Regions from separate parts of the Pseudomonas sp. Pmew2 genome, predicted to be linked through region 1. Evidence: riboswitches for the same ligand, from Rfam matches in the RefSeq annotation. Region 1 holds a riboswitch; each other region holds the start of a gene.
The links. Region 1 has a riboswitch for cobalamin ahead of cobO (cob(I)yrinic acid a,c-diamide adenosyltransferase). Riboswitches for the same ligand answer to the same signal wherever they lie in the genome.
Positions count from the first base shown of each region.

Region 2: another riboswitch for cobalamin. It lies ahead of cobW (cobalamin biosynthesis protein CobW); the one in region 1 lies ahead of cobO (cob(I)yrinic acid a,c-diamide adenosyltransferase).
Region 3: another riboswitch for cobalamin. It lies ahead of AC4ANK_RS16465 (ABC transporter substrate-binding protein); the one in region 1 lies ahead of cobO (cob(I)yrinic acid a,c-diamide adenosyltransferase).

Region 1 covers NZ_CM176702.1:4,394,058-4,404,651, reverse strand. The annotation lists gene AC4ANK_RS20230 (DUF2066 domain-containing protein) at 293-1,396, shown strand; gene AC4ANK_RS20225 (AI-2E family transporter) at 1,435-2,508, shown strand; gene hda (DnaA regulatory inactivator Hda) at 2,726-3,430, shown strand; gene AC4ANK_RS20215 (NAD-dependent deacylase) at 3,424-4,188, shown strand; gene AC4ANK_RS20210 (C40 family peptidase) at 4,264-4,986, shown strand; gene AC4ANK_RS20205 (C40 family peptidase) at 5,077-5,622, shown strand; gene AC4ANK_RS20200 (PQQ-dependent sugar dehydrogenase) at 5,930-7,258, opposite strand; cobalamin riboswitch at 7,378-7,591, shown strand; gene cobO (cob(I)yrinic acid a,c-diamide adenosyltransferase) at 7,683-8,294, shown strand; gene AC4ANK_RS20190 (cobyrinic acid a,c-diamide synthase CobB) at 8,334-9,629, shown strand; gene bluB (5,6-dimethylbenzimidazole synthase) at 9,626-10,276, shown strand; gene cbiB (adenosylcobinamide-phosphate synthase CbiB) at 10,273-10,594, shown strand, end outside.
Region 2 covers NZ_CM176702.1:3,488,998-3,499,591, reverse strand. The annotation lists gene AC4ANK_RS15905 (indolepyruvate ferredoxin oxidoreductase family protein) at 1-2,081, shown strand, start outside; gene cobM (precorrin-4 C(11)-methyltransferase) at 2,166-2,915, opposite strand; gene AC4ANK_RS15895 (cobalamin biosynthesis protein) at 2,948-3,397, opposite strand; gene AC4ANK_RS15890 (CbtA family protein) at 3,375-4,082, opposite strand; gene AC4ANK_RS15885 (CbtB domain-containing protein) at 4,093-4,278, opposite strand; cobalamin riboswitch at 4,374-4,586, opposite strand; cobalamin riboswitch at 4,645-4,867, shown strand; gene cobW (cobalamin biosynthesis protein CobW) at 4,983-6,047, shown strand; gene cobN (cobaltochelatase subunit CobN) at 6,052-9,813, shown strand; gene AC4ANK_RS15870 (magnesium chelatase ATPase subunit I) at 9,813-10,594, shown strand, end outside.
Region 3 covers NZ_CM176702.1:3,611,976-3,622,569, reverse strand. The annotation lists gene nirB (nitrite reductase large subunit NirB) at 1-2,468, opposite strand, end outside; gene AC4ANK_RS16490 (hypothetical protein) at 2,608-2,838, shown strand; gene AC4ANK_RS16485 (GNAT family N-acetyltransferase) at 3,070-3,564, shown strand; partial or broken gene AC4ANK_RS16480 (peptidase U32 family protein) at 3,624-5,617, opposite strand; gene AC4ANK_RS16475 (ABC transporter ATP-binding protein) at 5,724-6,515, opposite strand; gene AC4ANK_RS16470 (FecCD family ABC transporter permease) at 6,512-7,534, opposite strand; gene AC4ANK_RS16465 (ABC transporter substrate-binding protein) at 7,531-8,544, opposite strand; cobalamin riboswitch at 8,675-8,874, opposite strand; gene AC4ANK_RS16460 (FadR/GntR family transcriptional regulator) at 8,893-9,609, opposite strand; gene AC4ANK_RS16455 (FadR/GntR family transcriptional regulator) at 9,718-10,452, shown strand.

The DNA of each region.
Region 1 (10,594 bases):
GGGACCCGTTCAGCACCGCGCTGTCATGCGGTGGTAATGTTGGGCCGTGGCGATTGCCGGTCTGCGAAGGCGCGCGATTTTATCAGGCTTGCTCCCCAGGGGCCATCCTTGCGCCGACAACAGGGCGGTGTTGCGCCAAATAAACCTGATCCGGCAGCTCCGGTCAGTGCGAGTGCCGCCGTTTAAGGTGTACTTTATGCGCAAATTGAATGATTGGTGGTTCAAGGCTGTCCCAGACTTGTACACCTCCTGAAACAGCTTCTTTTTACTTTTTTCCGTTCGGGAACTGTCCATGCGTTTTTCCAGAGTTCTTCTAGTCGGCTGTCTGTCCCTGATCAGCCTCCCCAGCCTTGCCGAAACGGTCAGCAACCTTTATCAGGTCCGCGAGCCGGTGACTGGTCAGTCGCCCGATGAGCGCACACGGGCCACCCAGGCCGCGGTCGAAACGCTGGTGCTGCGCCTGACCGGTGACGCCAAGGCCGCGCAGGGTTCGGCCATCGCCGCGCTGCGCAAAGATCCGCAGCAAATCATCAGCCAGTACGGCTATGAGGCCGGTCCGCCTGAAACCCTGCTGGTGGACTTCGATCCAGCGACCACCGACCGTGCGTTGCGTGATGCCGGCCTGTCGATCTGGGGCAGCAATCGCCCGTCGATCCTCGGCTGGTGGCTGAACGACTCGGTCGAAGGCTCGAATCTGGTCGGTGACGGTCAGGCTGCCGCCGAACCGCTGCGCCGCGCTGCGCAACACCGCGGTTTGCCGCTGCGTCTGCCGCTGGCTGATTTGAGCGAGCAGGGCGTCGGTAACGCCAAGACACTGGAAGGCACTGATGCCGCACCGCTCAAGGAAGCCTCCGAGCGTTACGGTGCTGACGCGATACTGGCGGTGCACGCCAAGGAAGATGCAGGCCAGTGGCAGGGCAAATGGCGCTTGTGGCTGGGTGATCAGCGTGAGCAGGGCACCGCGACCGGGGCTACTTCCGAAGCCTTGGCAGACGCTGTGCTGCTGTCGGTCAGCCAGCGTCTGGCCCCACGTTTCGTCGCCAAGCCCGGTGCCTCGACGGGCCTGTTGGTGCAGGTTCAGGGCATGACACTGGAGCGCTATGCACAACTGCTTCAGTTACTTGATCCGTTCGGCGTGCGTCTGAGTTCTGTTGACGGCGATAAAGTGGTGTTTGAGGTCAGTGGCAGCACCGATCAGCTACGCTCGCAGTTGTCGCTGGCCAAATTGCAGGAAGTGCCCGCAGCCGAGGCAGCCGCTGCCGCAACGCCGCCTGCTGCGCCTGTCGATGCGACTGCGCCGGTTGCGCCAGCCAATGGAGCTGCTGCTGTTCCGGCACCTGCGCCCGCAGCGATGATTGTTCCGGCGTCTGCACCACAGCTTTATTTCCGCTGGTAAACCGGCAAAGCGCTTTTCCATTGGATTGAGGGATGTTGATGACTGATACACGGCGTTGGTTCTGGATCGGCGGCCTGGCCTTGCTGGTCGCATTCGTGGTGCTGTTGCACACGATCCTCACCCCTTTTCTGGTGGCGCTGCTGCTGGCCTACATGGGCGATCCACTGGTGGATCGTCTGGAGCGCGCCGGGCTGTCCAGAACCTTGAGCGTGGTGGCGGTGTTCGGTCTGTTCACGCTGGTGCTGATGGCCTTGCTGCTGGTGCTGGTGCCGATGCTGGCCAAGCAGTTGTTTCGTCTCTATGAGCTGGCCCCGCAGATCCTCGACTGGCTGCAACACTCGGCGTTGCCGTGGGTGCAGGCCAAGTTCGGTCTGGCAGACGGGTTCTGGAAGTTCGACAAGATCAAGGCAGCCATCTCCGAGCACATGGGGCAGGCTGGGGATATCGTCTCTGTGGTGCTGTCTCAGGCTACGGCGTCGAGCCTGGCGCTGATCGGCTGGCTGACCAATCTGGTGCTGATCCCGGTGGTGTGTTTCTACCTGTTGCGTGACTGGGACATCATGACCGGCAAGATCCGCGGTCTGCTGCCGCGTCAGCGTGAAGGTCAAATCGTCAAGCTGGCGGGCGAGTGCCACGAGGTGCTGGGCGCGTTCATACGTGGGCAGTTGCTGGTCATGGTCGGTCTCGGAGTGATCTACGCGGCCGGTCTGATGCTGGTCGGGCTGGAACTGGGCCTGTTGATCGGGGTGATCGCCGGTCTGGCTGCCATCGTGCCTTATATGGGCTTTGTGATCGGCATTGGTTCAGCGCTGGTCGCCGGGTTGTTCCAGTTTGGCGGCGACCTGTACCCGATGATGGGGATTGTTGCGGTGTTCATGATCGGTCAGGCCCTCGAAGGTATGGTGCTGACGCCATTACTGGTAGGGGATCGCATCGGTCTGCACCCGGTGGCGGTGATCTTCGCGATTCTGGCGGGTGGCGAGCTGTTCGGTTTCACCGGCATTCTGCTGGCGTTGCCGGTCGCTGCAGTGATCATGGTGCTGGTGCGCCACATGCACGACGTTTATAAAGACTCGGAAATCTATGCAGGTGCGGAAGATCCCGAGCTGTAAGGGCATCGCACGCCTCTTCACTGCCCGGTGAAGAGGCTTGTGCAGGCAATGCATGCATCACCTCAAAACGCCCTTTCTCGACCCGCGCTTTACGCACCCTGACGCAAACCTTTGATTTTGCTTGAGGTCTGTCGCATTGTGCGACCCGCTTCACGGGTATAAACTTTGCGCTCTTTACACAGAGGCCCTTGACGGTTTGCATGAGCCGTTAGTCAGCATGAAACCGATTCAGCTGCCCCTGAGTGTGCGTCTGCGTGATGACGCCACTTTCGTCAATTACTATCCAGGCGCCAATGCCGCTGCACTCGGCTATGTCGAGCGGCTGTGCGAAGCCGACGCTGGGTGGACGGAAAGCCTCATCTATCTGTGGGGCAAGGATGGAGTAGGGCGCACGCACCTGCTTCAGGCTGCGTGCCTGCGTTTCGAGCAGCTGGGCGAACCTGCGGTGTATCTGCCGCTTGCCGAAGTTATCGATGAAGGTATCGAGCTGTTCGACCATCTTGAACAGTACGAACTGGTGTGCCTGGATGACCTGCAAGCCATTGTCGGCAAGCCGGAGTGGGAAGAAGCCCTGTTTCACCTGTTCAACCGTTTGCGTGACAGCGGGCGTCGTCTGCTCATTGCAGCGTCCAAATCGCCCCGCGAACTGCCGGTCAAACTCCCCGATCTGAAATCCCGTCTGACCATGGCCCTGGTATTCCAGATGCGCGGCCTGTCCGACGAAGACAAGCTGCGTGCGCTGCAACTGCGTGCATCACGGCGCGGCCTGCACCTGACCGATGAGGTAGGCCATTTCATTCTGACGCGTGGTACACGCAGCATGAGCGCGCTGTTCGAATTGCTTGAGCGCCTTGATCAGGCGTCACTCCAGGAAAAGCGCAAGCTGACCATTCCCTTTCTTAAAGAGACGCTGGGGTGGTAGATCAGGCGCTGTTGATGCAAACGGCTGCAGCCTTGCGCCATGCACAACGGATTCTGGTGATCACCGGGGCAGGCCTGTCGGCTGATTCGGGCTTGCCGACCTATCGCGGCGTCGGCGGGCTGTACAACGGCAAGACCGACGACGGCCTGCCTATAGAAATGGCCCTGTCCGGGCCAATGCTGCGCCGTGACCCCGAGCTGTGCTGGAAGTACATCGCTGAACTGGGCAGGGCGTGCCTGGGTGGCGAGCCGAATATCGCGCATTACGCCATCGCCCAGTTGCAACGCATCAAGCCCGAGTGCTGGGTGCTGACCCAGAATGTCGACGGTTATCACCGTGCGGCGGGCAGCCCGCCAGAGCGCCTGATAGAAATTCACGGGCAGCTCTCGCCACTGTTTTGCCAATCCTGCGGCGCTGAAGATCCGCAATTGAGTGAGCACTTGCAGCGTCCTTTGCCCCCTTTATGCTCGGCATGTAGTGGCGTTATGCGACCGCCCGTCGTTCTTTTTCAGGAAATGCTCCCTGAAAGAGCACTGGAAACACTGTATGAACAACTGGCTAAAGGCTATGACGCAGTCCTGAGTATCGGTACCACGGCAAGCTTCCCCTACATTCATGAACCGGTCATTCGCACCAGAGTTTCCGGGGGTTTTACGGCGGAAATCAATCCGCAGCCGACCGATCACAGCGCGCAGATGGACGTCTTTTTGCAGTGCCGGGCAGCACATGTCATGGCGGAACTCATAAGTCACATCTAGTTCGATTGAATTTGCAAATCACCTTCATAAAAGGCATAGTCTCGCCATCTTAACTAGTCAGCCACGGTTGTGCCCATGCAGGTTGTTCGCTTCGCACCCCTCGTGCCTCTCGCACTCGTTACATTCCTCTTCGGTTGCTCGGCCAATATGCCGGTCGCACAGCAAGAACAGGCTCAGCCCGTTGCTCGTTATCAGAGCGCGGCAAACGCTCAGTCCGCAGCACGTCGCGCCGACGCCGCAGCCTTGCAGGACGAGATTGCCACCGAAGACGAGCTTGCTCACTTCGCCGACAACAAGTCCTACCAGCTGCCGGTTCTGGCCGACAGCATCCTGGAACGTGGCAAGTCCCTGATCGGCACTCGTTACAAGTTCGGCGGCACATCGACTTCCTCGGGTTTCGATTGCAGCGGCTTCATTGGTTACCTGTTTCGCGAAGAGGCTGGCATGAGCCTGCCGCGCTCCACGCGTGAAATGATCAACGTTGACGCACCGCTGGTATCGCGTAAAAACCTTCAGCCTGGCGATGTGCTGTTCTTCAGTACCCGTGGCCGTGGTCGCGTAAGCCATGCAGCGATCTACGCCGGTAACCAGCAGTTCATTCACTCCAGCAGCCGTCGCAGTGGCGGTGTACGCATCGACAGCCTCGATGACGCCTACTGGAGCAAGACCTTTATCGAGGCCAAGCGGCCTCTGGCAATGGCGCCAGGTACAGTCGCTGTGAAGTCGACGCCTGATGCCACGCAGACAACGGCGATGACTTCGACTACAGTCAAGACCGCGCCAAAGCGGCGTAAATAAAATAGAACGCGCAGAACAAGACCTTCGGGTCTTTCTGCGTTTTTGAGCTTCTCGGCAGCGTAAGCCGCATCCGGATAGGTTGTTGTGGTTATGTCGATTGCGTTGCGCCTGATAGTCATCTCTGTTGCTGCGTTACTGGGTGCCTGCGCCAGTGCGCCGCCACCGCCCAAAGCTCCCCGGGTCGTTCAGCGTCCGGTGGTCACTGCTCCCCCTCAGATTCTTTCTCCGGCTGCCGAAGACGTGCTGTTTCGTGCGTTGGGACTGGTTGGCACGCCTTATCGCTGGGGTGGCAACACGCCTGACTCCGGTTTTGATTGCAGCGGTCTTATAGGTTATGTCTATCGTGATGCCGCGGGCATTTCCCTGCCGCGTTCCACGCGCGAGATGATCGTGATGGGTGCGCCGAATATCCGTCGCGAGCAATTGCAGTCAGGAGATCTGGTGTTCTTCGCCACCTCGGGCGGCTCGCAGGTGTCCCACGCGGGCATCTACGTCGGCGAAGGCCGCTTCGTACATGCCCCGGCCAGCGGCGGCACGGTCAAGCTCGACAGCCTCGACAAGCCTTACTGGCAGAAAGCCTACCTCAACGCCAAGCGCGTCATTCAGCCGTCCAGTCTGGCGCAGATTTGGCCATAGCGCGTCGCCTGCTCGCGGTCTGACCAGAAATTATCGTGCGACGCTCCGCGTCGCATGCCTTTCCGGACGCTCTGCGTTCTCTTGCGACGCAGAGCGTCGAGACCTGCATTCCCACGCTGGAGCGTGCGGAACGATAACTCGACTACCGTACTGCGCTCTGCGTCGACATGCCTTTCCAGGCGTGCGGAACGATCATCGCAACTATCGTGCGACGCAGAGCGTCGAGAACTGCATTACCACGCTGGAGCGTGCGGAACGATAACTCAACTAACGTACGACGCTCTGCGTCAACCCTCTACGCTCGGCGTTATTGAGCTGCCTTGGCCGAGGTCACGCGCCAGATTTTGTTGCCGACATCGTCTGCCACCAGCAAGCCGCCGCGCTGATCATTGACCACGCCAACCGGGCGGCCCATGGCTTTTTCGTCTTTGTTGAGGAAACCGGTCAGCACATCGACTGGAGCGCCGTTGGGCTTGCCGCCGCTGAAGGGCACGAACACCACTTTATAGCCGCTGTGCGGTTTGCGGTTCCATGAGCCGTGCTGGCCAATGAACAGGCCTTCGTTGAACGGCGCCGCCAGCGTCTTGCCATCGGCGAATACCAACCCTAACGAGGCCGTATGCGGGCCGACTGCGTAATCCGGTGCGATGGCCTTGGCGACCAGTGCCGGGTTCTGCGGTTTGACGCGCTCGTCGACATGCTGGCCGTAGTAGCTGTAGGGCCAGCCGTAGAAAGCGCCATCCTGCACCGAGGTCACGTAGTCTGGCACCAGGTCGCTGCCGATTTCGTCACGCTCGTTGACCGCCGTCCACAGCTTGCCGGTTTTGGGTTCCCAGTCCATGCCGTTGGGGTTGCGAAGGCCCGAGGCGAAAATGCGGTGGTTGCCGGTGGCAGCGTCCACTTCCCAGATGGCTGCACGACCTTCTTCCTTGTCCATGCCGTTCTCGGCCACGTTGCTGTTGGAGCCCACTGTGACGTACAGCTTGCTGCCATCCTTGCTGGCAATGACGTTTTTGGTCCAGTGGTGGTTGAGCGTGCCGCCCGGCAGATCGACCACTTTGGTCGGCTGCGCGCTGATCGAGGTCTGGCCCGCTTCATACGGGAAGCTGATCAGGCGGTCGGTGTCGGCGACATAGAGCTTGTTGCCCACTAGCGTCATGCCAAACGGCGAATTGAGGTTTTGCAGGAACACGGTGCGGGTCTCTGCGACGCCGTCCTTGTCCACGTCGCGCAGCAGAGTAATGCGGTTGGCGCTTGGCACGCCCGCACCGGCGCGGCCCATGACTTTTTCCATTACCCAGCCGCGAATACCTTTGGAATCATCCGGTTTGGCCGGGGAATTGGTTTCCGCCACCAGCACGTCGCCATTGGGCAATACATACAGCCAGCGCGGGTGGTCCAGGTTTTCGGCGAACGCTGCCACCTGTGTGCCCGGCGCGGCGACCGGTTTTGCGCCTTTTTCCCAGCCTACGGCAGGGGCGATGTTGACGGTCGGGATCAGCGTCTTGTTAGGCTCCGGCAGTTTGGGCGATGGGCCTGTTCCATCCGAGACTTGCAGGGTCGAAGACTCGCCGCAGGCAGCGAGGCCACCGGCAACCAGAAGCAACACTGCGTAGTGGAGTCTGAGTCTGAACATGGTGAATCTCCATAAACAAGGGCGTGGTCCGATAATTGATAGAGGCACTGCGAACCGTCTGGGTTCAATCACGTTTCACAGCGTCGGTGTCGATTGACGCTCCCAGCCCAACCCTCTACCCTTCGCGGTTTGTTTCAGGTGCTCTGCAATCCTTGATTGGCAGGGTGAAACAGGGAAGCCGGTGTGGATCAATCGATCCGATCCCGGCGCTGCCCCCGCAACGGTAAATGAGTCAAGGCTGTGCCTGACGCCACTGTGTTTCGACATGGGAAGGCGCGCAGCCGGGGTAACCCGCTCATGAGCCCGGAGACCGGCCTGAACCACTCAATGGCATCACGGAGGGTGATGCTCTGTGCAGGCCGTTGCCGTGCTGTCCAGTGCTGTCCTTCCGTCTGTTGTCGACTGCCACGAGCGGAGAACCCGGATGAACGAATCCCCCGAACGCGACGAACGCCATCTGGCGCGCATGCTGCGCAAGAAAGCCGTGATGGACGAGCGCATTGCCAGCTCACCCAACGAGTGCGGCCTGCTGCTGGTCTTGACCGGCAACGGCAAAGGCAAGAGCAGCTCGGCATTCGGCATGCTTGCCAGGGCCATGGGCCACGACATGCAGTGCGGCGTGGTGCAGTTCATCAAGGGCCGCAACAGCACTGGCGAAGAAATGTTTTTCCGCCGTTTCCCCGAGCAGGTGCGCTATCACGTGATGGGCGAGGGCTTCACCTGGGAAACCCAGGATCGCCAGCGTGACATTGCCGCTGCCGAAGCCGCCTGGGCCGTGTCTCGGGAAATGCTTCGCGACCCGGCCATTGGTCTGGTGGTGCTCGACGAACTGAACATTGCCCTCAAGCATGGTTACCTCGACCTTGAACAAGTGCTGAGTGACCTGCAGGCCCGCCCACCTATGCAGCATGTGCTGGTGACCGGCCGCGGTGCCAAACCCGAATTGATCGACCTGGCTGATACGGTTTCCGATATCGGCGTGGTCAAGCACGCGTTTCAGGCCGGTATCCGGGCGCAGAAAGGTATCGAGCTGTGAATAATCCTTTATTGGGCGCACTGCAATGAGAGCACTGCAATGAGAGCTCCGCGCGATTGCCCGGCGGTTTTGATCGCCGCGCCTGCCTCCGGGCAAGGTAAGACTACCGTCACCGCGGCACTGGCACGTTTGCACCGCAACCAGGGCCGCAAGGTCCGGGTGTTCAAGTGCGGGCCGGATTTTCTCGACCCGATGATTCTTGAGCGGGCCAGCGGCGCACCGGTCTACCAGCTGGACATGTGGATGGTCGGTGCCGACGAAAGCCGTCGCCTGTTGTGGGAAGCCGCAGATGAGGCAGACCTGATCCTGATCGAAGGCGTCATGGGGTTGTTCGACGGCACACCGTCCAGCGCTGATCTGGCCCGCCACTTTGGCGTACCGGTGTTGGGGGTGATCGACGGCACGGCTATGGCGCAGACGTTTGGCGCGCTGGCGCTCGGGCTGGCGCGTTATCAGCCGGATCTGCCGTTTGCCGGCGTGCTGGCCAATCGGGTTGGCACGGTACGCCACGCGCAGTTGCTGGAAAACAGTCTGACCGAAGGCCTGCGCTGGTATGGCGCACTGTCCCGGGAAGTCGGTTTCGAATTGCCCAGCCGCCATCTGGGGCTGGTCCAGGCCAGCGAACTCAATGATCTGGATGTGCGGCTGGACATGGCTGCCGCCGCGCTGGCCAGCACCTGCGAAGTGGCCTTGCCGCCAGCCGTAACCTTTACCGCGCCCGACCCGGTTCAGGTCGAGCCGTTGCTCAGCGGTGTGCGCATCGCCATTGCCCGCGACGAGGCCTTTGCCTTTCTGTACGGCGCAAGCCTGGACCTGCTGCGAAACATGGGCGCAGAGCTGAGTTTCTTCTCGCCGATCCATGACCGCGAGCTGCCCGACGCCGACAGCCTGTACCTGCCGGGTGGCTACCCGGAGTTGCACCACGTTGCTTTGGCGGAAAACCTGACGATGCAGGCATCGATCAGGGCGCACCATATCGCTGGCAAGCCGATTCTGGCCGAGTGCGGCGGCATGCTTTATTTACTCGAAGCCCTGAGCGATGTGGAGGGCGTGCGCGCCGAACTGGTCGGCTTGCTGTCCGGTGAGGCGGTCATGCAGAAGCGTCTGGCGGCGCTGGCCTTGCAAGCGGTTGAATTGCCCGAGGGCACGCTGCACGGTCACACGTATCACCATTCGCTGACCAGCACCGAGTTGCAGCCGATTGCCCGTGGCGTCAGCCCCAACGGCGGGCGTGGCGCAGAGGCAGTCTACCGCCTGGGTCGTCTGACCGCGTCCTACGTGCATTTCTATTTCCCTTCCTGCCCTCAGGCGATTGCGGCGCTGTTCAAACCATGACCGAACAAGCGTTCAGCCCTGAAGAGCGGGCTGCGGTGTACCGGGCCATCGCCGAGCGTCGCGACATGCGCCACTTCGTCGGCGGCACGGTGGCGCCCGAGTTGCTGGCGCGCTTGCTGGAAGCCGCACACCAGGCACCCAGTGTCGGGCTGATGCAGCCGTGGCGCTTCATTCGCATCAGCGATCCGGCGTTGCGCGGAAAAATGCAGGCGCATGTAGAAGAAGAACGTATCCGCACTGCCCAGGCGTTGGGCGAGCGCACCGACGAGTTCATGAAGCTCAAGGTCGAAGGCATCAACGACTGCGCAGAAGTGCTGGTCGCCGCGCTGATGGAAGGGCGTGAGCAACACATTTTCGGGCGTCGCACCTTGCCCGAAATGGACATGGCATCGCTGTCCTGCGCGATCCAGAACCTGTGGCTGGCATCGCGTGCAGAAGGCCTGGGCATGGGCTGGGTGTCGCTGTTCGACCCCGAGGCATTGGCCGAACTGCTGGGCATGCCTGACGGCGCGAAGCCGCTGGCGATCATTTGCCTGGGGCCGGTCAAGGAGTTCTATCCTGCGCCAATGCTGGTGATGGAAGGCTGGGCGCAGGCGCGTCCGCTGCACGAGCTGCTGTACGAGAATCAATGGGGAGTGAGTCAATGAGTGTGGCGCTGTTGAGCGTCGCCGGTGTGGCGCTGGACGCGTTGCTCGGTGAACCAAAACGATGGCATCCGCTGGTGGCGTTCGGGCGTTTTGCCAGCCGTGTCGAGCAGCGTTTCAACAGCGGTGGCCGTGGCTGGCGCAGTCATGGCGTTACCGCCTGGGTTATCACCGTAGTGCCGTTGACGCTGCTGGCCACGCTACTGAGCTGGTTGCCCGGTATTGGCTGGCTGGTCGAGATTCTGGCGCTGTATGGCGCGCTGGGCATGCGCAGCCTGGGCGAACATGTTCAGCCGGTGGCGCAAGCGTTGCGCAGTGACG
Region 2 (10,594 bases), 910 kb from region 1:
TCACCCAGATGGGCGGCGAGGGCGTGACCTGGATCGGTCAGGCACCGTTCACCGAAACACCTCACGTCTTCCAGAATCTGGGCGACGGCACGTACTTTCATTCCGGGCATCTGGCGCTGCGTGCAGCCGTGGCCTCCAAGGTCAATATCACCTACAAGATCCTCTACAACGATGCTGTTGCCATGACCGGTGGCCAGCCAATCGACGGAATACTGCGCGTCGATCAACTGAGCCGCCAGGTGTTCAACGAGGGCGTGCAGCGTATTGCGCTGGTCTCCGACGAGCCGGACAAGTACCCGAGTCGACAGAATTTCGCGCCGATTACTACCTTTCATCATCGGCGTGATCTGGACAGCGTGCAGCGCGAGCTGCGTGAGTTCAAAGGCGTATCGGTGATCATCTACGATCAGACCTGCGCGACTGAAAAGCGCCGCCGTCGCAAACGCGGCACCATGCCGGATCTGGAAAAGCGTGCGTTGATCAATCCGGCTGTATGTGAAGGCTGCGGCGACTGTGGGGTTAAATCCGGTTGCCTGTCTGTGCTGCCCAAGGAAACGGCTCAGGGCCGCAAGCGCGAAATCGATCAGAACGCTTGTAACAAGGATTTCAGCTGCGTAGAAGGTTTCTGCCCAAGCTTCGTCACCGTGCATGGCGGCAAGCTGCGTAAGCCGGCATTGCCCAAGCAAGTCGAGGCGTTCGCTCGCTTGCCCGAACCTGTACTGCCGTCGCTGGAGCGACCGTTCAATATTTTGTTGCCGGGGGTTGGCGGAACAGGCGTAACCACCGTCGGTGCGATGCTGGGTTATGCCGCGAATCTGGAAGGCAAGGGTTGCAGCGTGCTCGATCAGGCCGGGTTGGCACAGAAATTCGGCCCGGTGGTCAGCCACATCCGTATTGCAGCGCGTCAGCAGGATTTGTTCGCGGTGCGTATCGCGGCTGGGGAGGCGCATCTGTTGCTGGGGTGTGACCTGCTGGTAGCGGCCGGGCCGGATGCGATTGCCAAGCTCGACAGCAAGATTTCCCACGCGGTGGTCAACAGCCAGCAAACGCCGACTGCCGAGTTTACGCGCAACCCGGATGCCGTGTTTCCGGCCGAGGCCATGAAGCAGACTATCATCGAGTCGGTCGGCGCTGCGAAGACCCACTTCGTCGAAGCCACATCGCTGGCCACCCGGCTGATGGGCGACAGCATCGCCAGCAACCTGTTCATGCTCGGTTACGCGTTTCAGCTGGGCCTGATTCCGCTGACCTCGGCGGCCATCGAAAAGGCGATCGAACTCAACGGGGTGGCGGTCAATCTCAATCAGCAGGCGTTTCTCTGGGGCCGTCGTACCGCCCATGATCCTGCGGCGGTCGAAGCCTTCGTCAATCCGCAGCAGAAGGTCAGCGAGCCGCAGCAGCCAATGGACCTTGATCAGCGTATTCAGAGCAATGTCGAAACCTTGAAGGCGTATCAGAACGGCGCCTATGCCAAGCGCTATGTGGAGTTGCTGCAACGTGTGCGCGATACCGAATCACGCGTGTTTCCCGGTCAGCAGCCGATGCTCTCTGAAGCGGTTGCGTTCAACTATTTCAAATTGCTGGCCTATAAGGATGAATACGAAGTGGCACGGCTGTACAGCAACGGCGAGTTTACCCGCCAGCTGGAAGCGCAGTTTGAAGGCGATTATCGGCTGGAATTCCACTTGGCCCCGTCATGGTTGGCAAAACGCGATCCGCACAACGGCCTGCCGCGCAAACGCAGTTTCGGCCCCTGGATGCTGCGCGCCTTCAATGTATTGGCGAAATTCAAATTCCTCCGTGGCACAGCGCTTGATCCTTTCGGCCACAGCCTTGAGCGCAAACAGGAGAGGGAGCTGATTGACGGTTACGTGCGTGACATCGAACTGATTCTTCAGCACCTGCAAGCACAGAATCGCCATACCGCCTTGAACCTGGCACGTCTGCCGGAGCGAATTCGTGGTTATGGCTATATCAAGGAGAGCGCCATGAAAGCGGCTGCATTGCAGGCCGACATTCTGCGCAAGAGCCTGGAAAGTGGCGAAGTGGTTGCACCGAAGTTGTACGAGGCGGCTGCCTGACGGGGAGATGCTTCGCATCGACTGGTCGCAGCGACCGGGGGTGATCCGCTGTGTTCAGCGCCGGGAGTACCGCCTTCGCCAATATCAGCTCGGTCTGAACAGGTGTGCATGCCCGGCGCGGTACAGCGAGGAGTCGCTGAACGTGTCGTCGGCAAGCACACGTCCGACCAGAATCAATGCAGTGCGACGAAAGCCTTTGGCCTGCACTTTGTCGTGAATGTCCGCCAGTGTGCCAACTGCCCAGTCCTGATCCGGCCAACTGGCGCGGTGCACCACGGCAATCGGGCAATCGGCTCCGTAATGTGGAACAAGCTCGTCGACAATCCGCTGCAGGTTGTTTACACCCAGATGAATCGCCATGGTTGCCCGGTGACTGGCCAGACTGGCCAGCTCCTCGCCGCTGGGCATTGAGGTCTTGTCGGCATAGCGAGTCAGAATCACGCTTTGCGACACATCCGGCAGGGTCAGCTCGACGCCCAGCAGCGCAGCGCAGGCAGCGGTCGCGGTGACGCCGGGAATGATTTCGAATGGAATACCCAGTTCCCGCAGATGGCGGATCTGCTCGCCGATGGCGCCATACAGGCTCGGGTCGCCGGAATGCACACGAGCAACGTCCTGGCCCTGCGCATGCGCGGTCTTTATCAGCTCAATGATCTGCTCCAGATGCAGCTCGGCGCTGTTGGTCACCTGCACGGCCTGATGGCCCTCCAGCACGGCGAGCGGCATCAGTGAGCCTGCATAGATAATGACTGGGCATGTGCGAATCAGGCGTTGCCCCTTGACGGTGATCAGCTCGGGATCGCCAGGGCCGGCACCGATGAAATAGACAGTCAATGAATTCTCCGGAGTGGATGAGCGCGGGGAGATTATCCGCTGTGTGCAGGGCTGATTGCCAAGGCAAATGTGGCGTTGGCGCTTTTTTGCCGTTCGATCAGCAGGGTGGCGGTGCCGTCTCCCAGTTGCGCGGCCAGCGCCAGTGCCGAACCTTCGGCGACACCGTGACAGCCCGTGGTCTGGAAGACCTGCGCAGAACGATGGGTGAGGTGCAGCTCCCACGCAACCAATTGCGCTGCGTTGAAGAACACCAGCGGCACTGCCAGTTGCGCGGCCAGTTCAAGCAGGCCCGGTTCCTGGTCTTTCAGGTCGATACATGCCAGCGCAGTGACGCTGGCAATCTCCAGGTCGATCACGCGAAGGCTGTTCTCGATCAGCTCGCGCAACGTCGCTGCGGAGCAACCGCGCCGACAACCCAGCCCGGCCACCAGTGACGCGCCGGGCTGAACGGTCGGTGAATCAGGCCTGATGCAGGTCGGCATCGTTTCTGCGGAACAGCCAGGCACTGATCAGCCCCATCGCGACCCAGAACAACGCGTTGGTCAATAGCGAGGCGATCATGAATTGCGATTCCAGAGCTTTGGGTGCCATGCTCTGATGGACCAGCGGCTGTGGTGCGCCGATCACGTGAGGAACGACCAGAATCGCCACGCCCAGCACTTTTAGCAGCCAGTTCTGACCAAATACCAGCAAGGCCAGCCCGGCGGCAGTCGATGCGGCCGTACCTATCCACCAGGCCTGACGCTGACTCAGTTCGGCGGCAGCTGTGCCGGGCAATTCAGGTGGCAGGCCAAGCGTGGGTGCCAGCACAAAAACCGCGAAACCGGCCAGCCCCCACCATACGCCTTGCACCGTGCGGCCCGGCGCACGCAGGGTGTAAAGCCCGGCAAGCATCAGGGCGAAGCCTACTGCGACCACCAGGTTGCCGCCCGTGGTGGACAGCACGCGCTGCCAGCCGTTTTCAGGTTCCCAGGCAGCTTCTTCATGCGCATGACTGTGTTCGGCAGTCGCGCCGTCAGCATGCTCATGGACCTGTTCGGCAGATGCGTTTTCGTAAGTTTCGGCCTGCTGGATCAGTGGCACCACCCAGAAGCTTTGCAGCACGGTCAGCAGCAGGGCCGCAAGCAGGCCCGTGAACCCGGCAGTTTGTGCGATTCGCTTGAACATTGTGGAGTCCTTAATGGCAAGGAAAGGCAGCGCTGTGACGTGTATCGTGTGCGGCGTTGTGTACGGCCGCGATGTGCGAGAAACCGGCGAAGTACACCAGACATGCACCCAGCAGCGCAGCGCTGATGGCGGCTGTCAGGCGTTGAGTGCGTGTGGAGCTGGTAGTGGCGGCGTGGCTGCTGCTGATGGTCGACATGGCGATCCCTCTTGGTGATTGGCAAGCGGGCCACGCGCAAAGGAACCTGCCGGCAGACGCCGAAGGTTTCAACTGCGCCCGCCCACCGCGGGTTTGTCATTCAACGATGTCGGGCCGGTCTCCGGGCTCGCGAGGGGCTCAAACGTCGCGCGTTCAAGGCCTGCAAGGTCACCTTCCCATGCCGTGGCACAGTGGATAAGACCTTCTCTCGCTTACCGTTGCGGGGCAGCACCGGACTTGCTCGACAGCGTGAGCGCACCGGTTTCCCGTTTCACCCCGTGAGGGGCACCCGAAACAAGGCGTACAGGAGAGCATGGGCGGCGGGGAATCGTCAATCTGAACGATTGACCTGTCTGCGGTCACTGCGTAGCCTTGCCGGTTCGAGGTTCTCCATGCGTAAAGCGTTACACATGGAGCTAAGACGGGAATGCGGTACACGCCGCAGCTGCCCCCGCAACTGTAAACGGTGAGGTTCATTGCACAGCCACTGCTACGGCGGGAAGGCGCGATGAATGCGTGTCGGCACGGTCTTGATTGCCTGCCACATGCCGCCGTGAGCCAGGAGACCTGCCTCGAACCGGGCTGACCAAAAGGCCTGCGAATTCTCACTACAACCGGGCGGGGTGATCCGGTGGCGATCCGATCCGTGTGCCAGGCATGCGGTTCTCGTCCTGTTTGCCCGCCGCATTGCCAAAGGGCACCTGATGAAAACACTGGCCAAGCTTCCCGTCACCATCGTCACCGGCTTCCTCGGCTCGGGCAAAACCACCCTGCTGCGGCACATGCTCGATAACGCCGAAGGGCGGCGCATCGCGGTCATCGTCAATGAATTCGGTGAACTGGGCATCGACGGAGAAATCCTTAAGCAGTGCACCATCGGTTGCACCGAAGAAGAGGCCAACGGCCGGGTATATGAGCTGGCCAACGGCTGCCTGTGCTGCACGGTGCAGGAAGAGTTCTTCCCGGTCATGCGCGAGCTGGTCGCTCGCCGTGGCGATCTGGACCACATCCTGATCGAAACCTCGGGGCTGGCATTGCCCAAGCCGCTGGTTCAGGCTTTTCAGTGGCCGGAAATTCGCAACGCCTGCACGGTCGATGCGGTGATCACTGTCGTCGACAGCCCTGCGGTATTGGCCGGTACGTTTGCTGCGTTCCCCGATCAGGTCGATGCGCAGCGCAAACTCGACCCGAATCTGGACCATGAGTCGCCTCTGCACGAGCTGTTCGCTGATCAACTGGCCAGCGCCGATCTGGTGATCCTCAACAAGGCCGACATGATCGACGCCGAAGGTCTGGCAGCGGTGCGTGCCGAAGTTGCCGAAGAACTGCCGCCAGCCGTCAAGGTGATTGAAGCCAGCAGCGGTCGTCTGCCGATCAGCGTACTGCTGGGTGTTGGCGCCGAGTCCGAGCTGCACATCGATGGTCGCAAGACCCACCATGATCATCACGACAATGACGATCATGATGACCACGATCACGATGCTTTCGATTCGATTTCCCTGAAATTGCCTCAGGCCGATGAAAAGTTGTTGCTCGACGCACTGAATCAACTGGTCGTGCAGCACGGCATTCTGCGCGTGAAGGGCTTCGCGGCCATTCCCGGCAAGCCGATGCGCCTGCTGATCCAGGGTGTGGGTACGCGTTTCGCCAAGCACTTCGACCGCGCCTGGCGCGCCGACGAAGAGCGTGCCACGCATCTGGTGCTGATTGGTCAGGAGCTGGATGCCGTGGCCCTGCAAGCGCAGCTCAACGCTGCAGTTGTCGGCTGACCCCATGCATTTACTGAGAACCCAGCCCGGCGGTTTCGTACCCGACGACAGCATTGCCGATCTGGGCCAGACCCCGGCCGAGCTGGTGATTCTCTGTAGCGGAGACTCCAGCCTGGCGCTGCTGGCCGAAGCTGCACGCCAGCTTCCTGACGACTACCCGAGCCTGCGTCTGGCCAACCCCATGCAGGTACAGAATCACGCCTCTGTCGACTTGTACGTCGATGAGGTGCTGCGCCACGCAAAGGTCATTCTGATTTCCCTGCACGGTGGCATCGGTTACTGGCGTTACGGCGTCGAGCGGCTGATGGAGCTGGCGGCACGCGGGGTTCAGGTCATTCTGGTGCCAGGTGATGATCGTCCCGATCCTGAGCTGAGCGACCTGAGCACGGTGCCTGCCGCAGAACGCGACCGGCTCTGGCAGTTTCTGCGTCAGGGCGGCTTGCAGAATGCGCTGGAAATGTATAGTTGCATGGCCAGCCGCTGGCTGGACCGGGACTATTCCTGGACCGAGCCCCAACCGTTGCCACGCACAGCCATTTACCACCCTCGACTGGCAAGTGCGCAGCTCACCGATTGGCAAGCCGACTGGGTTGCAGGACAGCCCGTCGTGGCGCTGCTGTTCTACCGCTCGCACTTGCAGGCCGCCAATACCGGTTTTATCGACGAGTTCTGTGCGCGCTTGCAGGCGCACGGCATCAACCCGCTACCCATAGCCGTGGCCAGCCTCAAGGAGCCCGGCTGTTTCACTCAGGTGGAGAACTGGCTGGACGAGGCCGAAACCGAGCTGATCCTCAACACCACAGGCTTTGCCCAGTCGAGCCCGGAAGCGCCGCATCTGCGCCCGTTTCGGCGCAACGTGCCGGTCATTCAGGCGATCTGCGCGCAGGACAACGAACCTGCCTGGCAGGCCAGCGAACAGGGCCTTGGTGCGCGCGATCTGGCGATGCACATTGCCTTGCCGGAGCTGGACGGGCGGATCATCAGTCGACCGATCAGTTTCAAGGACCTGGCCTGGCGTAGCGAGCGCAGCCAGTCGGACGTGGTGTGTTACCGCGCCCAGCCGGACAGGATGGATTTTGTCGCGCAACTGGCGCGGCGCTGGATCGAACTGGCGCGGCTGCCCAACGGCGACAAGCGTGTGGCGTTGATCCTGGCCAACTATCCGACCCGCGACGGGCGCATCGGCAATGGTGTGGGGCTCGACACGCCTGCTGCGGCGCTGAACATCCTGCGCGCCATGCAGGCCGAGGGTTATCCGCTGGCACAGTTGCCGGACAGCGGCACCGAGCTTATCCAGCAATTGCTGGGTGGCGTGACCAATGATCTGGACAGCATTGACCTGCGGCCCTGCCAGCAAAGCATGGCACTGGAGGAATACCTGGCGGCGTTCAACGAGCTGCCGCAGGAAAACCGTGATGCCGTGAATGCCCGCTGGGGCGCGCCGGACAGCGATCCGATGTTTCGCAGTGGCAGAATGATGATTGCCGGGCTGCGCTTTGGCCTGACCTTCGTTGGCATTCAGCCTGCGCGTGGCTATCAGGTCGACCCCAGCTCGGTGTACCACGACCCGGATCTGGTTCCGCCCCACGGTTATCTGGCGTTTTACTTCTGGCTGCGCAAGGCGTACGGCGCTCATGCCGTGGTGCATGTCGGCAAACACGGCAACCTTGAGTGGCTGCCGGGCAAGGGCGTCGGCCTGTCCCGAACCTGCTGGCCGGACGCCGTACTGGGCGCGATGCCGAACATCTATCCATTTATCGTCAATGATCCGGGCGAGGGCGCACAGGCCAAACGGCGCACTCAGGCGGTGATCATCGATCACTTGATGCCGCCCCTGACCCGTGCGGAAACCTATGGCCCGCTGCGCAATCTGGAACTGCTCGCCGACGAGTTCTATGAGGCGCAACTGCTGGATCCGCGCCGCGCGCGCGAGCTGCAACGGGATATTCTCGAACTGGTCCGTGAAACCCATATAGATCGCGAGCTGGCTCTGGGCGAGAACCTCGACAGCGACGCCGCGGCGCTGTGGCTGCCGCGTCTGGACACTTACCTGTGTGACCTGAAAGAGTCGCAGATTCGCGATGGCCTGCACATCTTCGGTCAGTCGCCGCAAGGCCGCCTGCGCACCGACACCTTGCTGGCCCTGCTGCGCATCCCGCGCGGCGACGGGCGCGGCGCGCAGTCGAGTCTGTTACGGGCGTTGAGCAAAGCGTTCGGTCTGGATTTTGACCCGCTGGATTGCGAACTGGCCGAGCCCTGGACCGGCGCGCGTCCCGCTGCGTTGCTGGCGGTCAGCAGTGACCCGTGGCGCACTGCCGGTGATGCGCGTGAACGGCTTGAGCTTTACGCCGCTGCCCTCATCGAACGCGTGACCCAAGGCGAAGCGCTTCATGACCTGCCGGTCGACGATGATCTGGCACTGATCCTCGACAGCCTGCGTGAAGTGGTCGCGCCGCGTCTGGACGCCTGCGGCCCCGGCGAAATGCAGGGCATGCTAGATGCACTGAGCGGCCGCTTCGTTCCGGCAAGCCCCAGCGGCGCGCCGAGTCGGGGGCGTCTGGATGTGCTGCCCACGGGGCGCAACTTCTTTACCGTAGATGTCCGCAATCTGCCGACCACCACAGCGTGGCGTATCGGTTTCCAGTCCGCCAGCCTGTTGCTGGAAAGGCATCTTCAGGACCATGGCGACCACCTGCGTCAGTTGGGGCTGTCAGTCTGGGGCACGGCGACCATGCGCACCGGTGGTGACGATATCGCTCAGGCGATGGCGCTGATGGGCGTACGCCCGGTCTGGGCGACGGGCAGCCAGCGGGTCGATGATTTCGAGATTCTGCCGGTCAGCCTGCTGGACCGTCCGCGAGTGGACGTGACATTGCGGGTGTCCGGCTTTTTCCGTGATGCCTTCGCCAACCTTATCAAGCTGTTCGACGCTGCGGTGCAGGCAGTTGCCGCGCTGGACGAGCCGGACGACCTGAACCCGCTGGCGGCCAGGGTGCGAGAAGAACGCCAAGGTTTTATCGCAGAAGGGTTGACCGAAGACGAAGCGGCACGTCAGGCGGGCTGGCGGATCTTCGGTGCCAAGCCCGGTGCCTATGGCGCTGGCGTGCAGGGCGCGATCGACGGCCGTCTGTGGCAGAGCCGTGAGGACCTTGCCGAGGTTTACCTGAACTGGGGCGGCTACGCCTATGGCGCTGCCGATGAAGGTACGCCTGCGCGTAAGCGCTTTGCCCAGCGTCTGTCTCAGGTACAGGCCGTGCTGCAGAATCAGGACAATCGCGAACACGACCTGCTTGATTCAAACGATTATTACCAGTTTCAAGGCGGCATGCTGGCGGCTTCGGAAACCCTCAGCGGGCAGAAGACCGCCAGTTACCATGGCGATCACAGCCAGCCGGACCTGCCGAAAATCCGCACCCTGAAGGAAGAGCTGAACCGGGTGATACGCTCGCGCGCAGCGAATCCGAAATGGATCGACGGGGCCAGACGTCATGGCTACAAAGGCGCGTTCGAGATGGCCGCCACGGTGGATTTCCTGTTCGCCTTCGATGCGACGACCGAGCTGATCGATGATCACCAGTACGCGCTGCTGGCCGACGCCTATCTGCTTGACCCGGCCACGCGCGATTTCCTCGCCGAGCACAATCCCGATGCCTTGCGCGACATGACCGAGCGCATGCTCGAAGCCCAGCAGCGCGGCCTCTGGCAGGAGCCGGGCGAGTATCAGCAGGCGCTGGAAGACCTGCTCCTGGACATAGAAGAGAACTGATGACCTTGCCTGACCCGAACATCACCGAAACTCCACATTTTCCGCTGGCCGCTGTGGTCGGTGCCGATGACCTGAAGCTGGCGTTGTGCCTGACCGCCATTGACCCGCGCATCGGCGGCGTATTGATCGAAGGGCCTCGGGGCATGGCCAAGTCGACGCTGGCGCGGGGGTTGGCCGATGTGCTGGCCAGTGGTCAGTTCGTCACCTTGCCGCTGGGTGCTACTGAAGAGCGTCTGGTCGGCACGCTGGATCTGGACGCCGCGCTGGCCGAGGGTCGTGCACAATTTTCCCCGGGTGTACTCGCCAAGGCCGACGGCGGTGTGCTGTATGTCGATGAGGTCAATCTGCTCGCCGACCATCTGGTCGACCTGTTGCTGGACGTTGCTGCCAGCGGCGTCAATATGGTCGAGCGGGATGGTATTTCCCATCGCCATGCAGCGCGCTTCGTACTGATAGGCACCATGAACCCGGAAGAAGGCGAATTGCGCCCGCAGTTGCTGGATCGCTTTGGCTTGAACGTCGCATTGAGTGGCCAGACCCAGCCTGCCGAGCGCAGTCAGATCATCCGTCGCCGTCTGGATTTCGACAGCGATCCGGTAATGTTTTGCCAGCAATGGCAAGCGCAGCAGGACGCCTTGAAGCTTCGTTGTGAGCAGGCGCGTCAGCTGCTGGCAGGTATCGAGCTGGATGACCATTCATTGGCAATGATCACCGAGCGATGCTTTGCTGCAGGTGTCGACGGTATGCGCGCCGATCTGGTCTGGCTGCGCGCCGCGCGCGC
Region 3 (10,594 bases), 780 kb from region 1:
TCGCCACGTCCGTCGTTGACGAAGGTGCGGAAGCGCTTGAGCTTCTCCGGGTCCTTGAGGGCATTGGCCCATTCGCATTCATAGCGGTCGACCACCAGTTGCATCTGCGACTCCAGCTCTGCGGCCAGCCCCAGGCTGTCATCGACAATCACCGCCTTGAGATAGTCGAGGCCGCCTTCCAGCGATTCACGCCAGACCGAGGTGCGTTGCAGCTTGTCGGCAGTGCGGATGTAGAGCATCAGGAAACGGTCGATGTAGCGAATCAGGGTTTCGTCATCCAGGTCGGTGGCGAACAGCTCGGCGTGGCGCGGACGCATGCCGCCGTTGCCGCACAGGTACAGGTTCCAGCCGTTCTCGGTGGCAATCACACCCACATCCTTGCTCTGCGCTTCGGCGCACTCGCGGGTGCAGCCGGATACGGCGAACTTGAGTTTGTGCGGTGAGCGCAGCCCCTTGTAACGGTCCTCGATGCGCAGTGCCATGGCGACGCTGTCCTGCACGCCATAGCGGCACCAGGTACTGCCGACGCAGGACTTAACCGTCCGGGTCGATTTGCCGTAGGCATGCCCGGTCTCGAAACCCGCCTCAATCAACTCACTCCAGATGTCCGGCAGTTCATGCAGTTGCGCGCCGAACAGGTCGATGCGCTGGCCGCCGGTGATCTTGGTGTACAAGTCGTACTTCTTGGCCACGGCACCAATCGCGATCAGCCCGTCGGGGGTGATTTCGCCGCCCGGAATACGCGGTACGACCGAGTAGGTGCCGTTTTTCTGCATGTTAGCCATGAAGGTGTCGTTGGTGTCCTGCAGTGGCACCAGCGAAGGTTCGGTGATGGGGCGGTTCCAGCACGAAGCGAGAATCGAGCCGACCGCAGGCTTGCAGATGTCGCAGCCATGCGCGCCTTTGCCATGGCGAGTCAGCAGCTCGTCAAAGGTCTCGATACCTTCGACGCGGACCATCGAGTACAACTCCTGGCGGGTGTAGGCGAAGTGCTCGCAGAGGCTTTTGTCGACCGCCACACCGCGCGCCATCAACTCATGCTCGAACACCTGCTTGAGCAGCGCGGTGCAGCCGCCACAGCCGGTGGCCGCTTTGGTGCAGGCCTTGATCCCGGCGAGGTCGGTGCAGCCATTGTCGATTGCCGAACAGATAGAGCCCTTGCTGACGTTATGGCAGGAACAGATGGTCGCGGTGGCGGGCAGGGCATCGGCACCCAGCGTCGGCGCGCCTTCGCCACGCGGCAGAATCAGGCTCAATGGATCGGCGGGCAGCGGGATGCCGTTCTGCGCATATTGCAGCAGGGTGTCGTAGTAACTGTTGTCGCCGACCAGCACAGCGCCGAGTACCTGTTTGCCATCGGCCGACACCACCAAGCGACGGTAGCTGGCGGTGGCTTCGTCAATGAAACGATAACTGACAGCCCCGGCCAGCGCACCGTGCGCGTCACCAATGGAGCCGACATCCACGCCCAGCAGCTTGAGCTTGGTGGACATGTCGGCACCGAAGAACGGCTCAGTGTCCTTTTCGCACAACTGTGCAGCTACGCCACGGGCCATCTGATAACCGGGTGCTACCAGGCCGAATACGCTGCCGTTCCAGGCCGCGCACTCGCCGATTGCATAGATATCGGCGTCACTGGTGCGACAGTGCTCGTCGATTGCAATACCGCCACGCGGGCCGAGTTCCAGTTCACACTGGCGAGCCAGAGCGTCCTGCGGGCGGATACCGGCAGAGAACACGATCAGATCGGTTTCCAGAAATTCGTCGTTGGCGAAGTTCATGCGATAGCGGTATTGCTTGCCGTCGCTGATCGATTGTGTGGCGCGCGACAGGTGTACGCCGACGCCCAGCGCTTCGATACGCGCTTTCAAGGCGGCCCCGCCGTGCTCGTCCAGTTGCACCGGCATCAAGCGCGGGGCGAACTCGACAACATGGGCTTCCAGGCCAAGCGATTTCAGTGCATTGGCCGCTTCAAGCCCGAGCAGACCACCGCCGACTACCACGCCACGGCGAGCTTTCGAGGCGGCGTAGCGAATGGTGTCCAGGTCCTCAAGCGTGCGATAGACCAGCCGCGAGTTGCCCTGTGCGCCCTCGATCGGCGGTACGAACGGGAAGGAGCCTGTGGCCAGGATCAGCTTGTCGTAGCTGAAGCAGCCTTCGGCGGTGATGATTTCATGACGATCACGATCAATCTCCAGCACCGGTACGCCCAGGTGCAGCGTCAGGCCAGGTTGTTCGTAGACAGACATTTCACTCATGGCCAGCGACTCGGCATCGCGGCCGGTAAAGTATTCGGACAAATGCACGCGGTCGTAGGCACGCTGTGCTTCTTCGCCAAATACATGGATGCGATAACGCTCCAGTGCGCCGCCTGCGATCAACTGCTCGACGCAATGGTGTCCGACCATGCCATTACCGACGACGATCAGGGTTTTTACATCGTTCATGGGGAAGACTGTGGTGTTCATAGCAAGTCCCGGCCGAGGCCAATCAGGTTTTTTGAAGCAAAAAAAAAGCGCCCGGAACCTTTCGGTTCCAGGCGCCTTTGCCTGTTCTCTTATTGGGTGTTCGGGGATGCCATCAAGCCACGTTGCCGGATGCACCCATGTGGCCCTCTGGTCTCTTCGAGACTGGCGATCAACGTCGATCAACCGGGGCGGCCCGACCACATTCATGGTGGGGTTGTTCAAGATTATGCAGGGGCTGTGCCAGCTTGCGTCGGCAGTGCTCCAGGCCCGAATTGGCAATGCCCGCAAGGCTGCGCAGCGTTTACAACGGCGTCCGGCGCATGATTTTTCCTGCCTTGCATTGGTGCGCATCGAAGGGTTTGCGCTGTAAAGCTGTGCGCCGCATTGCCCGCTCACGATAATCGGCGTTTTTACCTCCGGGCGCCCCAGTCGCTCCAGGCACATATCGTTCCTCACGCTCCGCGTGGGAATGCCTGTCGTGACGCTCCGCGTCACAATTCTGCGCCGCGCCGCCTGCTCTATAGTCAAGCCGTGCGTCCAAAGGCCCATCTCTGGCGTAACATTTGTATCACCCTGCAATTCCCCCAATAAGTCCGTGCTCATGAACATCACTATTACTGAGGTACACCCCTCCGAGATCCCGCACACCGTCGATTTCGTCATGCGTGCACGTGCCGGGATCTTTCCCTTGCTCGACACCGTCACCGTTCCGCCCGATCTGGCCGGTTTCGAGCAGGTGTATCTGGGCGGGGAGGACGGCAAGTTTCTGATCGCCCGCAGTGAAGGGCAGATCATCGCGGCTGTGGGCTACCTGCCGTTCGATCATCGTTTCCTGCAGCTCGATTATCGCGGGCGCAGAACCGTTGAGATCGTGCGCCTGTTCGTCACGCCGGAGTTTCGCGGCGACGGGCTGGCCAGCCGTTTATGTCAGGCGCTCTGGGCGCATGCCGAGGCAGGTGGCATAGAGGTTTTGTACCTGCATACCCATCCGTTTCTGCCCGGCGCGATCCGTTTCTGGGAGAAACAGGGTTTTGCTGTGACCGATGTGGAAAACGACCCGGTGTGGAATACCACCCATATGGAGCGCGTTCTTTAAGATTGCTTTGTCAGAAGACGCAAGGGGCTGGCAGGGCGCCAACCCCCCCCTCATACCGATCAGCGAGTGGAACGCTGACGCGCAGTCTTGAGCAGGTCTTCCGGTGTGATATGGCCGACCACCGATTTGGCCGCCGCGCTGCCGGGGAGCGGCAAGTCGAGAATGTGACCTTTCATCTTGCCGATCACGTGCATTTCGCAAGGCTTGCAATCGAACTTGAGGGTCAACACTTCATCACCGTGCACCAGTTGCATCGGCGCGACCTTGGTGCGCACGCCCGTCACACCTTTGGCCTGTTTCGGGCACAGGTTGAACGAGAAGCGCAGGCAATGCTTGGTGATCATCACGGGCACTTCGCCGGTCTCTTCGTGGGCCTCGTAGGCCGCGTCGATCAGCTGTACGCCGTGGCGATGATAGAAGTCGCGAGCCTTCTGGTTGTAGACGTTGGCCAGAAAAGACAGATGCGACTCCGGGTACACCGGTGGCGGGGTCGTCTCCGCCTTGCGGCCACCGCGTGGATGCGCCTCGATGCGCGCTTCGGTCAGCGCCTCGATGGCATCGCGACGCAGGGTCTTGAGCTGCGAGTTGGGCACGAAGAACGCCTGTGGCGCGTCGAGCCTGACATCCTGAGCATGGTAGATCGTGGTGCCCAGCTGAGTGAGCAGGTCACGCAGTTGATCCAGCGCCTGCTCGGGCTTGTTGGCTGCGCCGAACGGGCCGTCAAGGTTTACCGCGACGCTCACACCTTCTTCACTGATGGCTTCCAGGCGCAGGTGGTCTTCACGAAGGGTAACCTGCCACTGAATGCCGATGCGGCGCTCGACCGAGGTCTTGAGCAGCGCCTGCTGCCAGTTGTGGTCCAGGTTGCGATTCAACGGATGGTTGGGGCGCACACGGGAAAGGGCCGCAGGCATCTCGTTGGGTTCTACACGGTAGCGCCAGCGCTTCTGGCCGTCTTCTTCGAACTCGCCTTATTGGCACGGAAGCCCACCACTTCACGCTTGATCTGCACGTTAAGACCGTCACCGTTGGACAGCGGCTCATGGGTCACAGCGATCAGGTCACGCTTGCCGAGTTTTTCGACGGTGCCGACTGCCAGACCGGTAAACGTCGGCGTATCGAAAGCACCGATGTCGATCTTGCGGTCACTGACGAAATAGTCGGTGCTGCCGCGATGAAAGGTCTTTTCCGGGTCAGGCACGAAGAAGTGTGCGGTACGGCCGCTGGAAGCGCGGGCGAGGTCCGGACGGTCTTCGAGAATCTCGTCCAGACGCTGGCGGTAATAGGCGGTGATATTTTTGACGTAGCCTGCGTCCTTGTAGCGACCTTCAATCTTGAACGAGCGCACGCCTGCGTCCACCAGATCGCGCAGGTTGGCGCTCTGGTTGTTGTCTTTCATCGACAACAGATGCTTTTCGAAGGCAACGACGCGGCCCTGATCATCCTTGAGCGTGTACGGCAGGCGGCAAGCCTGCGAGCAGTCGCCGCGGTTGGCACTGCGGCCGTTTTGCGCGTGGGAAATATTGCACTGCCCGGAGAACGCCACGCACAGGGCGCCGTGGATGAAGAATTCGATGGCCGCATCGGTTTCATCGGCGATTGCGCGGATTTCCTGCAGATTCAGTTCCCGGGCCAGCACCAACTGCGAGAAACCGGCCTGATCGAGAAACTTCGCCCGGCTCAGGGTGCGAATATCGGTTTGCGTGCTGGCGTGCAGCTCGATGGGCGGAATGTCCATCTCCATCACCCCGAGGTCCTGCACGATCAACGCGTCCACGCCGGCGTCGTAAAGCTGGTGAATCAGCTTGCGCGCGGGCTCCAGCTCGTCGTCATGGAGGATGGTGTTGATGGTGGTAAAGATCCGCGCGTGGTAGCGGTGCGCGAATTTGACCAGCTCGGCAATGTCGCTGACCTCGTTGCAGGCGTTGTGCCGCGCACCAAAGCTCGGCCCGCCGATATACACCGCATCGGCACCATGCAGGATGGCTTCACGGGCGATGGTCACATCCCGTGCAGGGCTGAGCAATTCCAGGTGGTGTTTGGGTAACGACATGGCAACGGGATCCTGCGGCGTGCAAAGCGCGCATTGTAGTGCTACAGGCCGCGCGGCGCACCTGTTGAAGCATGCGCCAGGTGACCGGCTGACCATCGGCGCGTCTTCAGTGTGAGCGCAAACGCAGGATTTTCGCGCCGTCGAAAGGGTCGGTCAGCCAGTGCGCCACGACGCCGAAGGTGCTCAGCAGGCGTTCCGGGGTCAGCACCTCGACCGGCGCCCCCAGTGCGACCAGCCGGCCTTTCTCCATGACCGCCACGCGGTCGCAATCCAGCGCCTGATTCAGATCGTGCAGGGCTATCACAGTGGTTACCGGCAAAGCCCTGACCAGACCGAGAATGGTCAGTTGGTGCTGGATATCCAGGTGATTGGTCGGTTCGTCCAGCAGAAGGATCCTGGGTCGTTGCGCCAGTGCCCTGGCGATGTGCACGCGCTGCCGCTCGCCACCGGACAAGGTGTGCCAGGCACGTTTCTGCATGTGCAGCATGTCCACATTCTGCAACGCCTGGCGAACGATTGCGTCATCGTTAGCACTCCACGGCTCGAGTGCCGACAGCCAGGGCGTGCGGCCTAGCTCGACGGCATCCAGAACCGTCACGGCATCGCTGGTTTCCGCTTGTTGTTCGACCACCGCCAGCAAGCGCGCCACGTCTCTGCGGCTCATTGCCTCAAGTGGTTGCCCGCCCAGTCTGACCGTGCCGCAGACCGGTTTCTGAATACCGGCCAATAGTTTCAGCAGGGTGGATTTTCCCGAACCGTTAGGGCCGACCACGGCCAGTGTCTCGCCGGCTGCGATGCTCAAGTCGACGTCGCGCAGCAACGCAGTGCCACGAACCGAATAACCCAGCCCGGAGCAGCCCAGCACCGGTGCGTTGACCAGATGAGGAAAGGCGTTCATCGCGTGCTATTTCCCCGGATAAGAATCAAAGCGAAGACCGGTGCGCCGATCAGTGCGGTAATGACGCCAATCGGCAGCGCCTGGCCCTTGATCAGCGTGCGCGAGAGGATGTCGGCAGCGATCAGAAACAGCGCGCCGCTCAATGCACTCAACGGCACCAGCCGTGCGTGGCGCACACCGATCAGCATACGCACCGCGTGCGGGATCACCAGCCCGACAAAACCGATGGAGCCGACGATCGATACCATCACTGCGGTGACCAGGGCTGCGGTCGCGATCAGGATGATCTGCACGCGCCGCACGGCAATCCCCAGTGACGCCGCCGAGTCGCTGCCGAAAGTGAACGCGTCCAGCGCTCGCCGGTGCCAGAGGCACACCAGCAGACCGACCAGCACCGTCGGCACTGCCAGCCAGACCGAGTGCCAGCGTACGCCGCTGAGGTTGCCCAGCAGCCAGAACATGATGCCGCGTGCCTGTTCGGAGCTGGCGGATTTGGTGATCAGAAACGACGTCAGGGCATTGAACAGCTGTGAACCGGCGATTCCGGCCAGAATGATCTGCCCGGCTGCTGTGGTGCCTCGCGACGAGTGCGCCAGCAGGGCGACCAGCGAAAACGCCGCCACGGCCCCGGCAAAAGCGCCTGCCGACATCGAAATAGCCCCCGCGCCGAAGCCCAGAATGGCGACCAGCACCGCGCCGGTCGAGGCTCCGGCGGAAATTCCCAGCAGATATGGGTCTGCCAGCGGGTTGCGCAACAAGGATTGCAACACCACGCCACAGATCGCCAGCCCGGCCCCGCAGGCTGCCGCGACAATGGCGCGGGTCAGCCGGTAGTTCCAGACGATGCCTTCGTCGATAGGGTCGAGCACATAGCCGGCAGCCCAGAGTTTGTTGGCCAGCACCTGAAAAACCACCTTCAGGCTGATCGAGGTTTCGCCAATCGCTGCACCGACCATGATTGCCAGCACCAGCACTGCCGAGACCCAGAGCACATGGCCCAGTGCTACCTGTAATCTCATTGTGCAGCGTTGAAACGGTTGGCGGCGTCAGCAAGTTCCTCGAACCCGGTAAACAGGCGCAGGCCAGCCTGCATGCCTTCGGCGTCGATGATCACGATCCGGTCATGCTTGACTGCGTCCATGTTGCGCGTCACCGGGTCGCTCTTGAGGAATTCGATCTTTTTCAGGTAGTCGTCGGCCGGGAAGCGGCGGCGATCCATGCGTGCAATCACCAGAATGCTTGGGTTGGCCTTGGCAATGGTCTCCCAGCCCACTGTCGGCCATTCCTCGTCGGACTTGACGATATTACGCATGCCCAGGCTGTTGAGCATGAAGTCCGGGATGCCTTTGCGGCCTGCCACGAACGGGTCGCTGGCGAGGTCGGAACTGGAAAACCAGAACAGCGCCGAGACGTCGTTCGCCTTGTTCTGTTTGACGTTGGCAATCGCCGCGCTCAGGCGGGCCTTGAGGTCGGCGACCAGCGTGTCACCGCGGTCCTGTACGTCGAAAATCTGCGCCAGTTGCTCGATGCTCTTGTAGATGGTCTCGATGCGGAACGGCTCCAGGCGTGTGCCGTCGGCACCGACCAGATTGTCTTTGCCTTCGCAATCGGACGGCAGAATGTAAGTGGGTATTTTCAGGTCATGGAACTGCTCGCGTGTGCCGACCACGCCCTGTTTGCCGACCATCCACTCCAGCTGCACCGCCACCAGTTCCGGACGTTTGCCAATCACCGATTCAAAGCTTGGGTCGTTGTCGGCCAGACGTTCTACCTTGTCGTTCTGCGCCTTGAAGCGTGGTAACACGTTGTTGAACCACAGCGAAGTGCCCACCAGCCGGTCGCCCAGGCCTAGTTCGTAGAGCATTTCAGTACCGGCCTGGCCAATGGTCACTGCCTTGGTCGGCGCATGTGCGAACGTCAGGGTCGAACCACAGTTTTCGAGGGTCAGCGGATACTGAGTAGGCGCGGCGAGGGTCAGGGTGGACAGCGTCAGGCTGGCGGCAAGTACGGCAAGGCGGGGCAGCGACATGAAATGCGGTCTCCGTTGGAGCAGGTGCCAAGGCGCAATGCACATCAGGAAACACATCCCCGGCAAATGACCGGGCACGACGGGAAATGCTGCCGCGTGCGGATGTCCTTCCCGGACACCCCGCCGGTTAGTGGATTGAAGCAGGTCGGCAGGTCTCCTGACTGGCATGTCATCGCCAGGCTCCGGCCTTCCCGGAGCTGAATCCAGTGGCAGTCATGGAGCAGGCTCGATGCCTACAGTTGCGGGGGCAGTTTCGTTTTGGCCTTGTGCAGACAAAGCGTGCGAATTCCCTGTTAGTTCCTCTCGGAAACCGACGGGCGGCATGGTAAACGATAAGCGTTTTAGTGGCTAATCCTTTGCGCGCAGGCGCAGCAGACTGTTGATCAGATGCAGACGCATCGCGGCTCGGGCGGCATCCCGATCCTGATGGACAATGGCGTCGAAGATGGTCTCCTGTTCGCGTTGCTGGATGCCTGGGTCGTCCTCTGCGTGCAACGACGTGATATTGCCGAAGCCGCTGCGGGTGCGGGGCAGGATGCTGCTGCCGAGCTGGCTCATCACGTCGGTAAAGAAGCTATTGGCTGTGCACAGTGATATCTGCCGGTGAAACTCGAAATCGGCCTTCATGGTGTCGTGCCCCAGGCGCGCACAGCGATGCAGCTCATCGAGTGCCTGACGGATGGCATCCAGTTGTTCGGGCGTGCGGCGTTGAGCCGCGAGCGCGGCGGATTCCGGCTCGATGCTCAGGCGCAGCTCGATGATGGATACCGCGTCGCCGGATGTACCGATTGGCGATTCAATCTGCTGGAAATGCCCTGGCTGCGCGGCATCGACTACGAAGGTGCCGATGCCATGCCGGGTTTCGACCAGACCTTCGGCTTGCAGGCGCGACATCGCTTCACGAACCACGGTGCGGCTGACCCCGGTTTCACGGATGATCACCTGTTCGGTAGGAAGCTTTTCACCGCTCTGGATCTCGCCTTCGCGAATTCTGCGCGAAAACTCGGCGACCAGTTGCTGAGTCAGACTGGAGCGACGGCCTTTTGATGTGGAAGGTTGTTCCATGGCGGGTGATCGGGTCCGTGTCGGGTGGCTGAGTATAACCGTACTCAAGGCGTGTTTTGTGTGGTGATCGCAGCCTATACTCGCGTATCGGACAGAACTGAGGCTGCAATGTCGGACAACGCGCTTTCCTCGCAAAAGAACCATCGACGCCTGGCAGAAACCCTTGTCGACCGCTTCGCCCAGCGCATGCGTGACGGTGTGCTGGTGCGCGGCGAGAAATTGCCTTCCGAGATCCACATCATGGAAGCCGAGGGTGTCAGCCGCACGGTGGTGCGCGATGCGCTGTCGCGGATGCAGGCCGCCGGGCTGGTGGAAACCCGGCATGGTGTCGGCACCTTTGTTCTAGACATGCCACCGCCTGAAGGTTTTTCGGTAGGGCCTGCGACCATCGCCACCTTGTCCGATGTGCTGAACCTGCTGGAGTTTCGCTTGAGCCTGGAAGTCGAGGCAGCAGGGCTGGCTGCGCAGCGACGCAGCCCTGAAGCGTTGCTTGAGCTCAAGCGGGCGTTCGATGCGCTGCTCGAAGGCCCGCAGAAATCCGGAACCACCATCAATGCCGATTTTCAATTTCACCTCAAGATCGCCAAGGCGTCTGGCAATGCGTACCTGATCGATATCATGAAACATCTGGGCACCAAGCTGATTCCCCGCACGCGGATGAACTCGGCCTACACAGGGCAGAGCGATCGCAACGCCTACCTGGCCGGAATCAACACCGAACATCGGCAAATCTACAACGCCATCGCCGAAGGCAACGTCGACGCAGCGCGCTCGGCGATGTACCTGCACCTCAACGGCAGCCGCATGCGCCTGCGTCGCACTCAGGCGCTGTACAGCGACTGAGCGATTCAGGGCCGGACGCGGAGTTTCTGCCAGACACCTATCGTTCCTCATGCTCCAGTGTGGTGATGCCTTGAGTGACGCTCCACGGCACAAATCTGCGCCGCACCGCATGCTCTAAAGAGGACGCAGAGCGTCCAGAGCT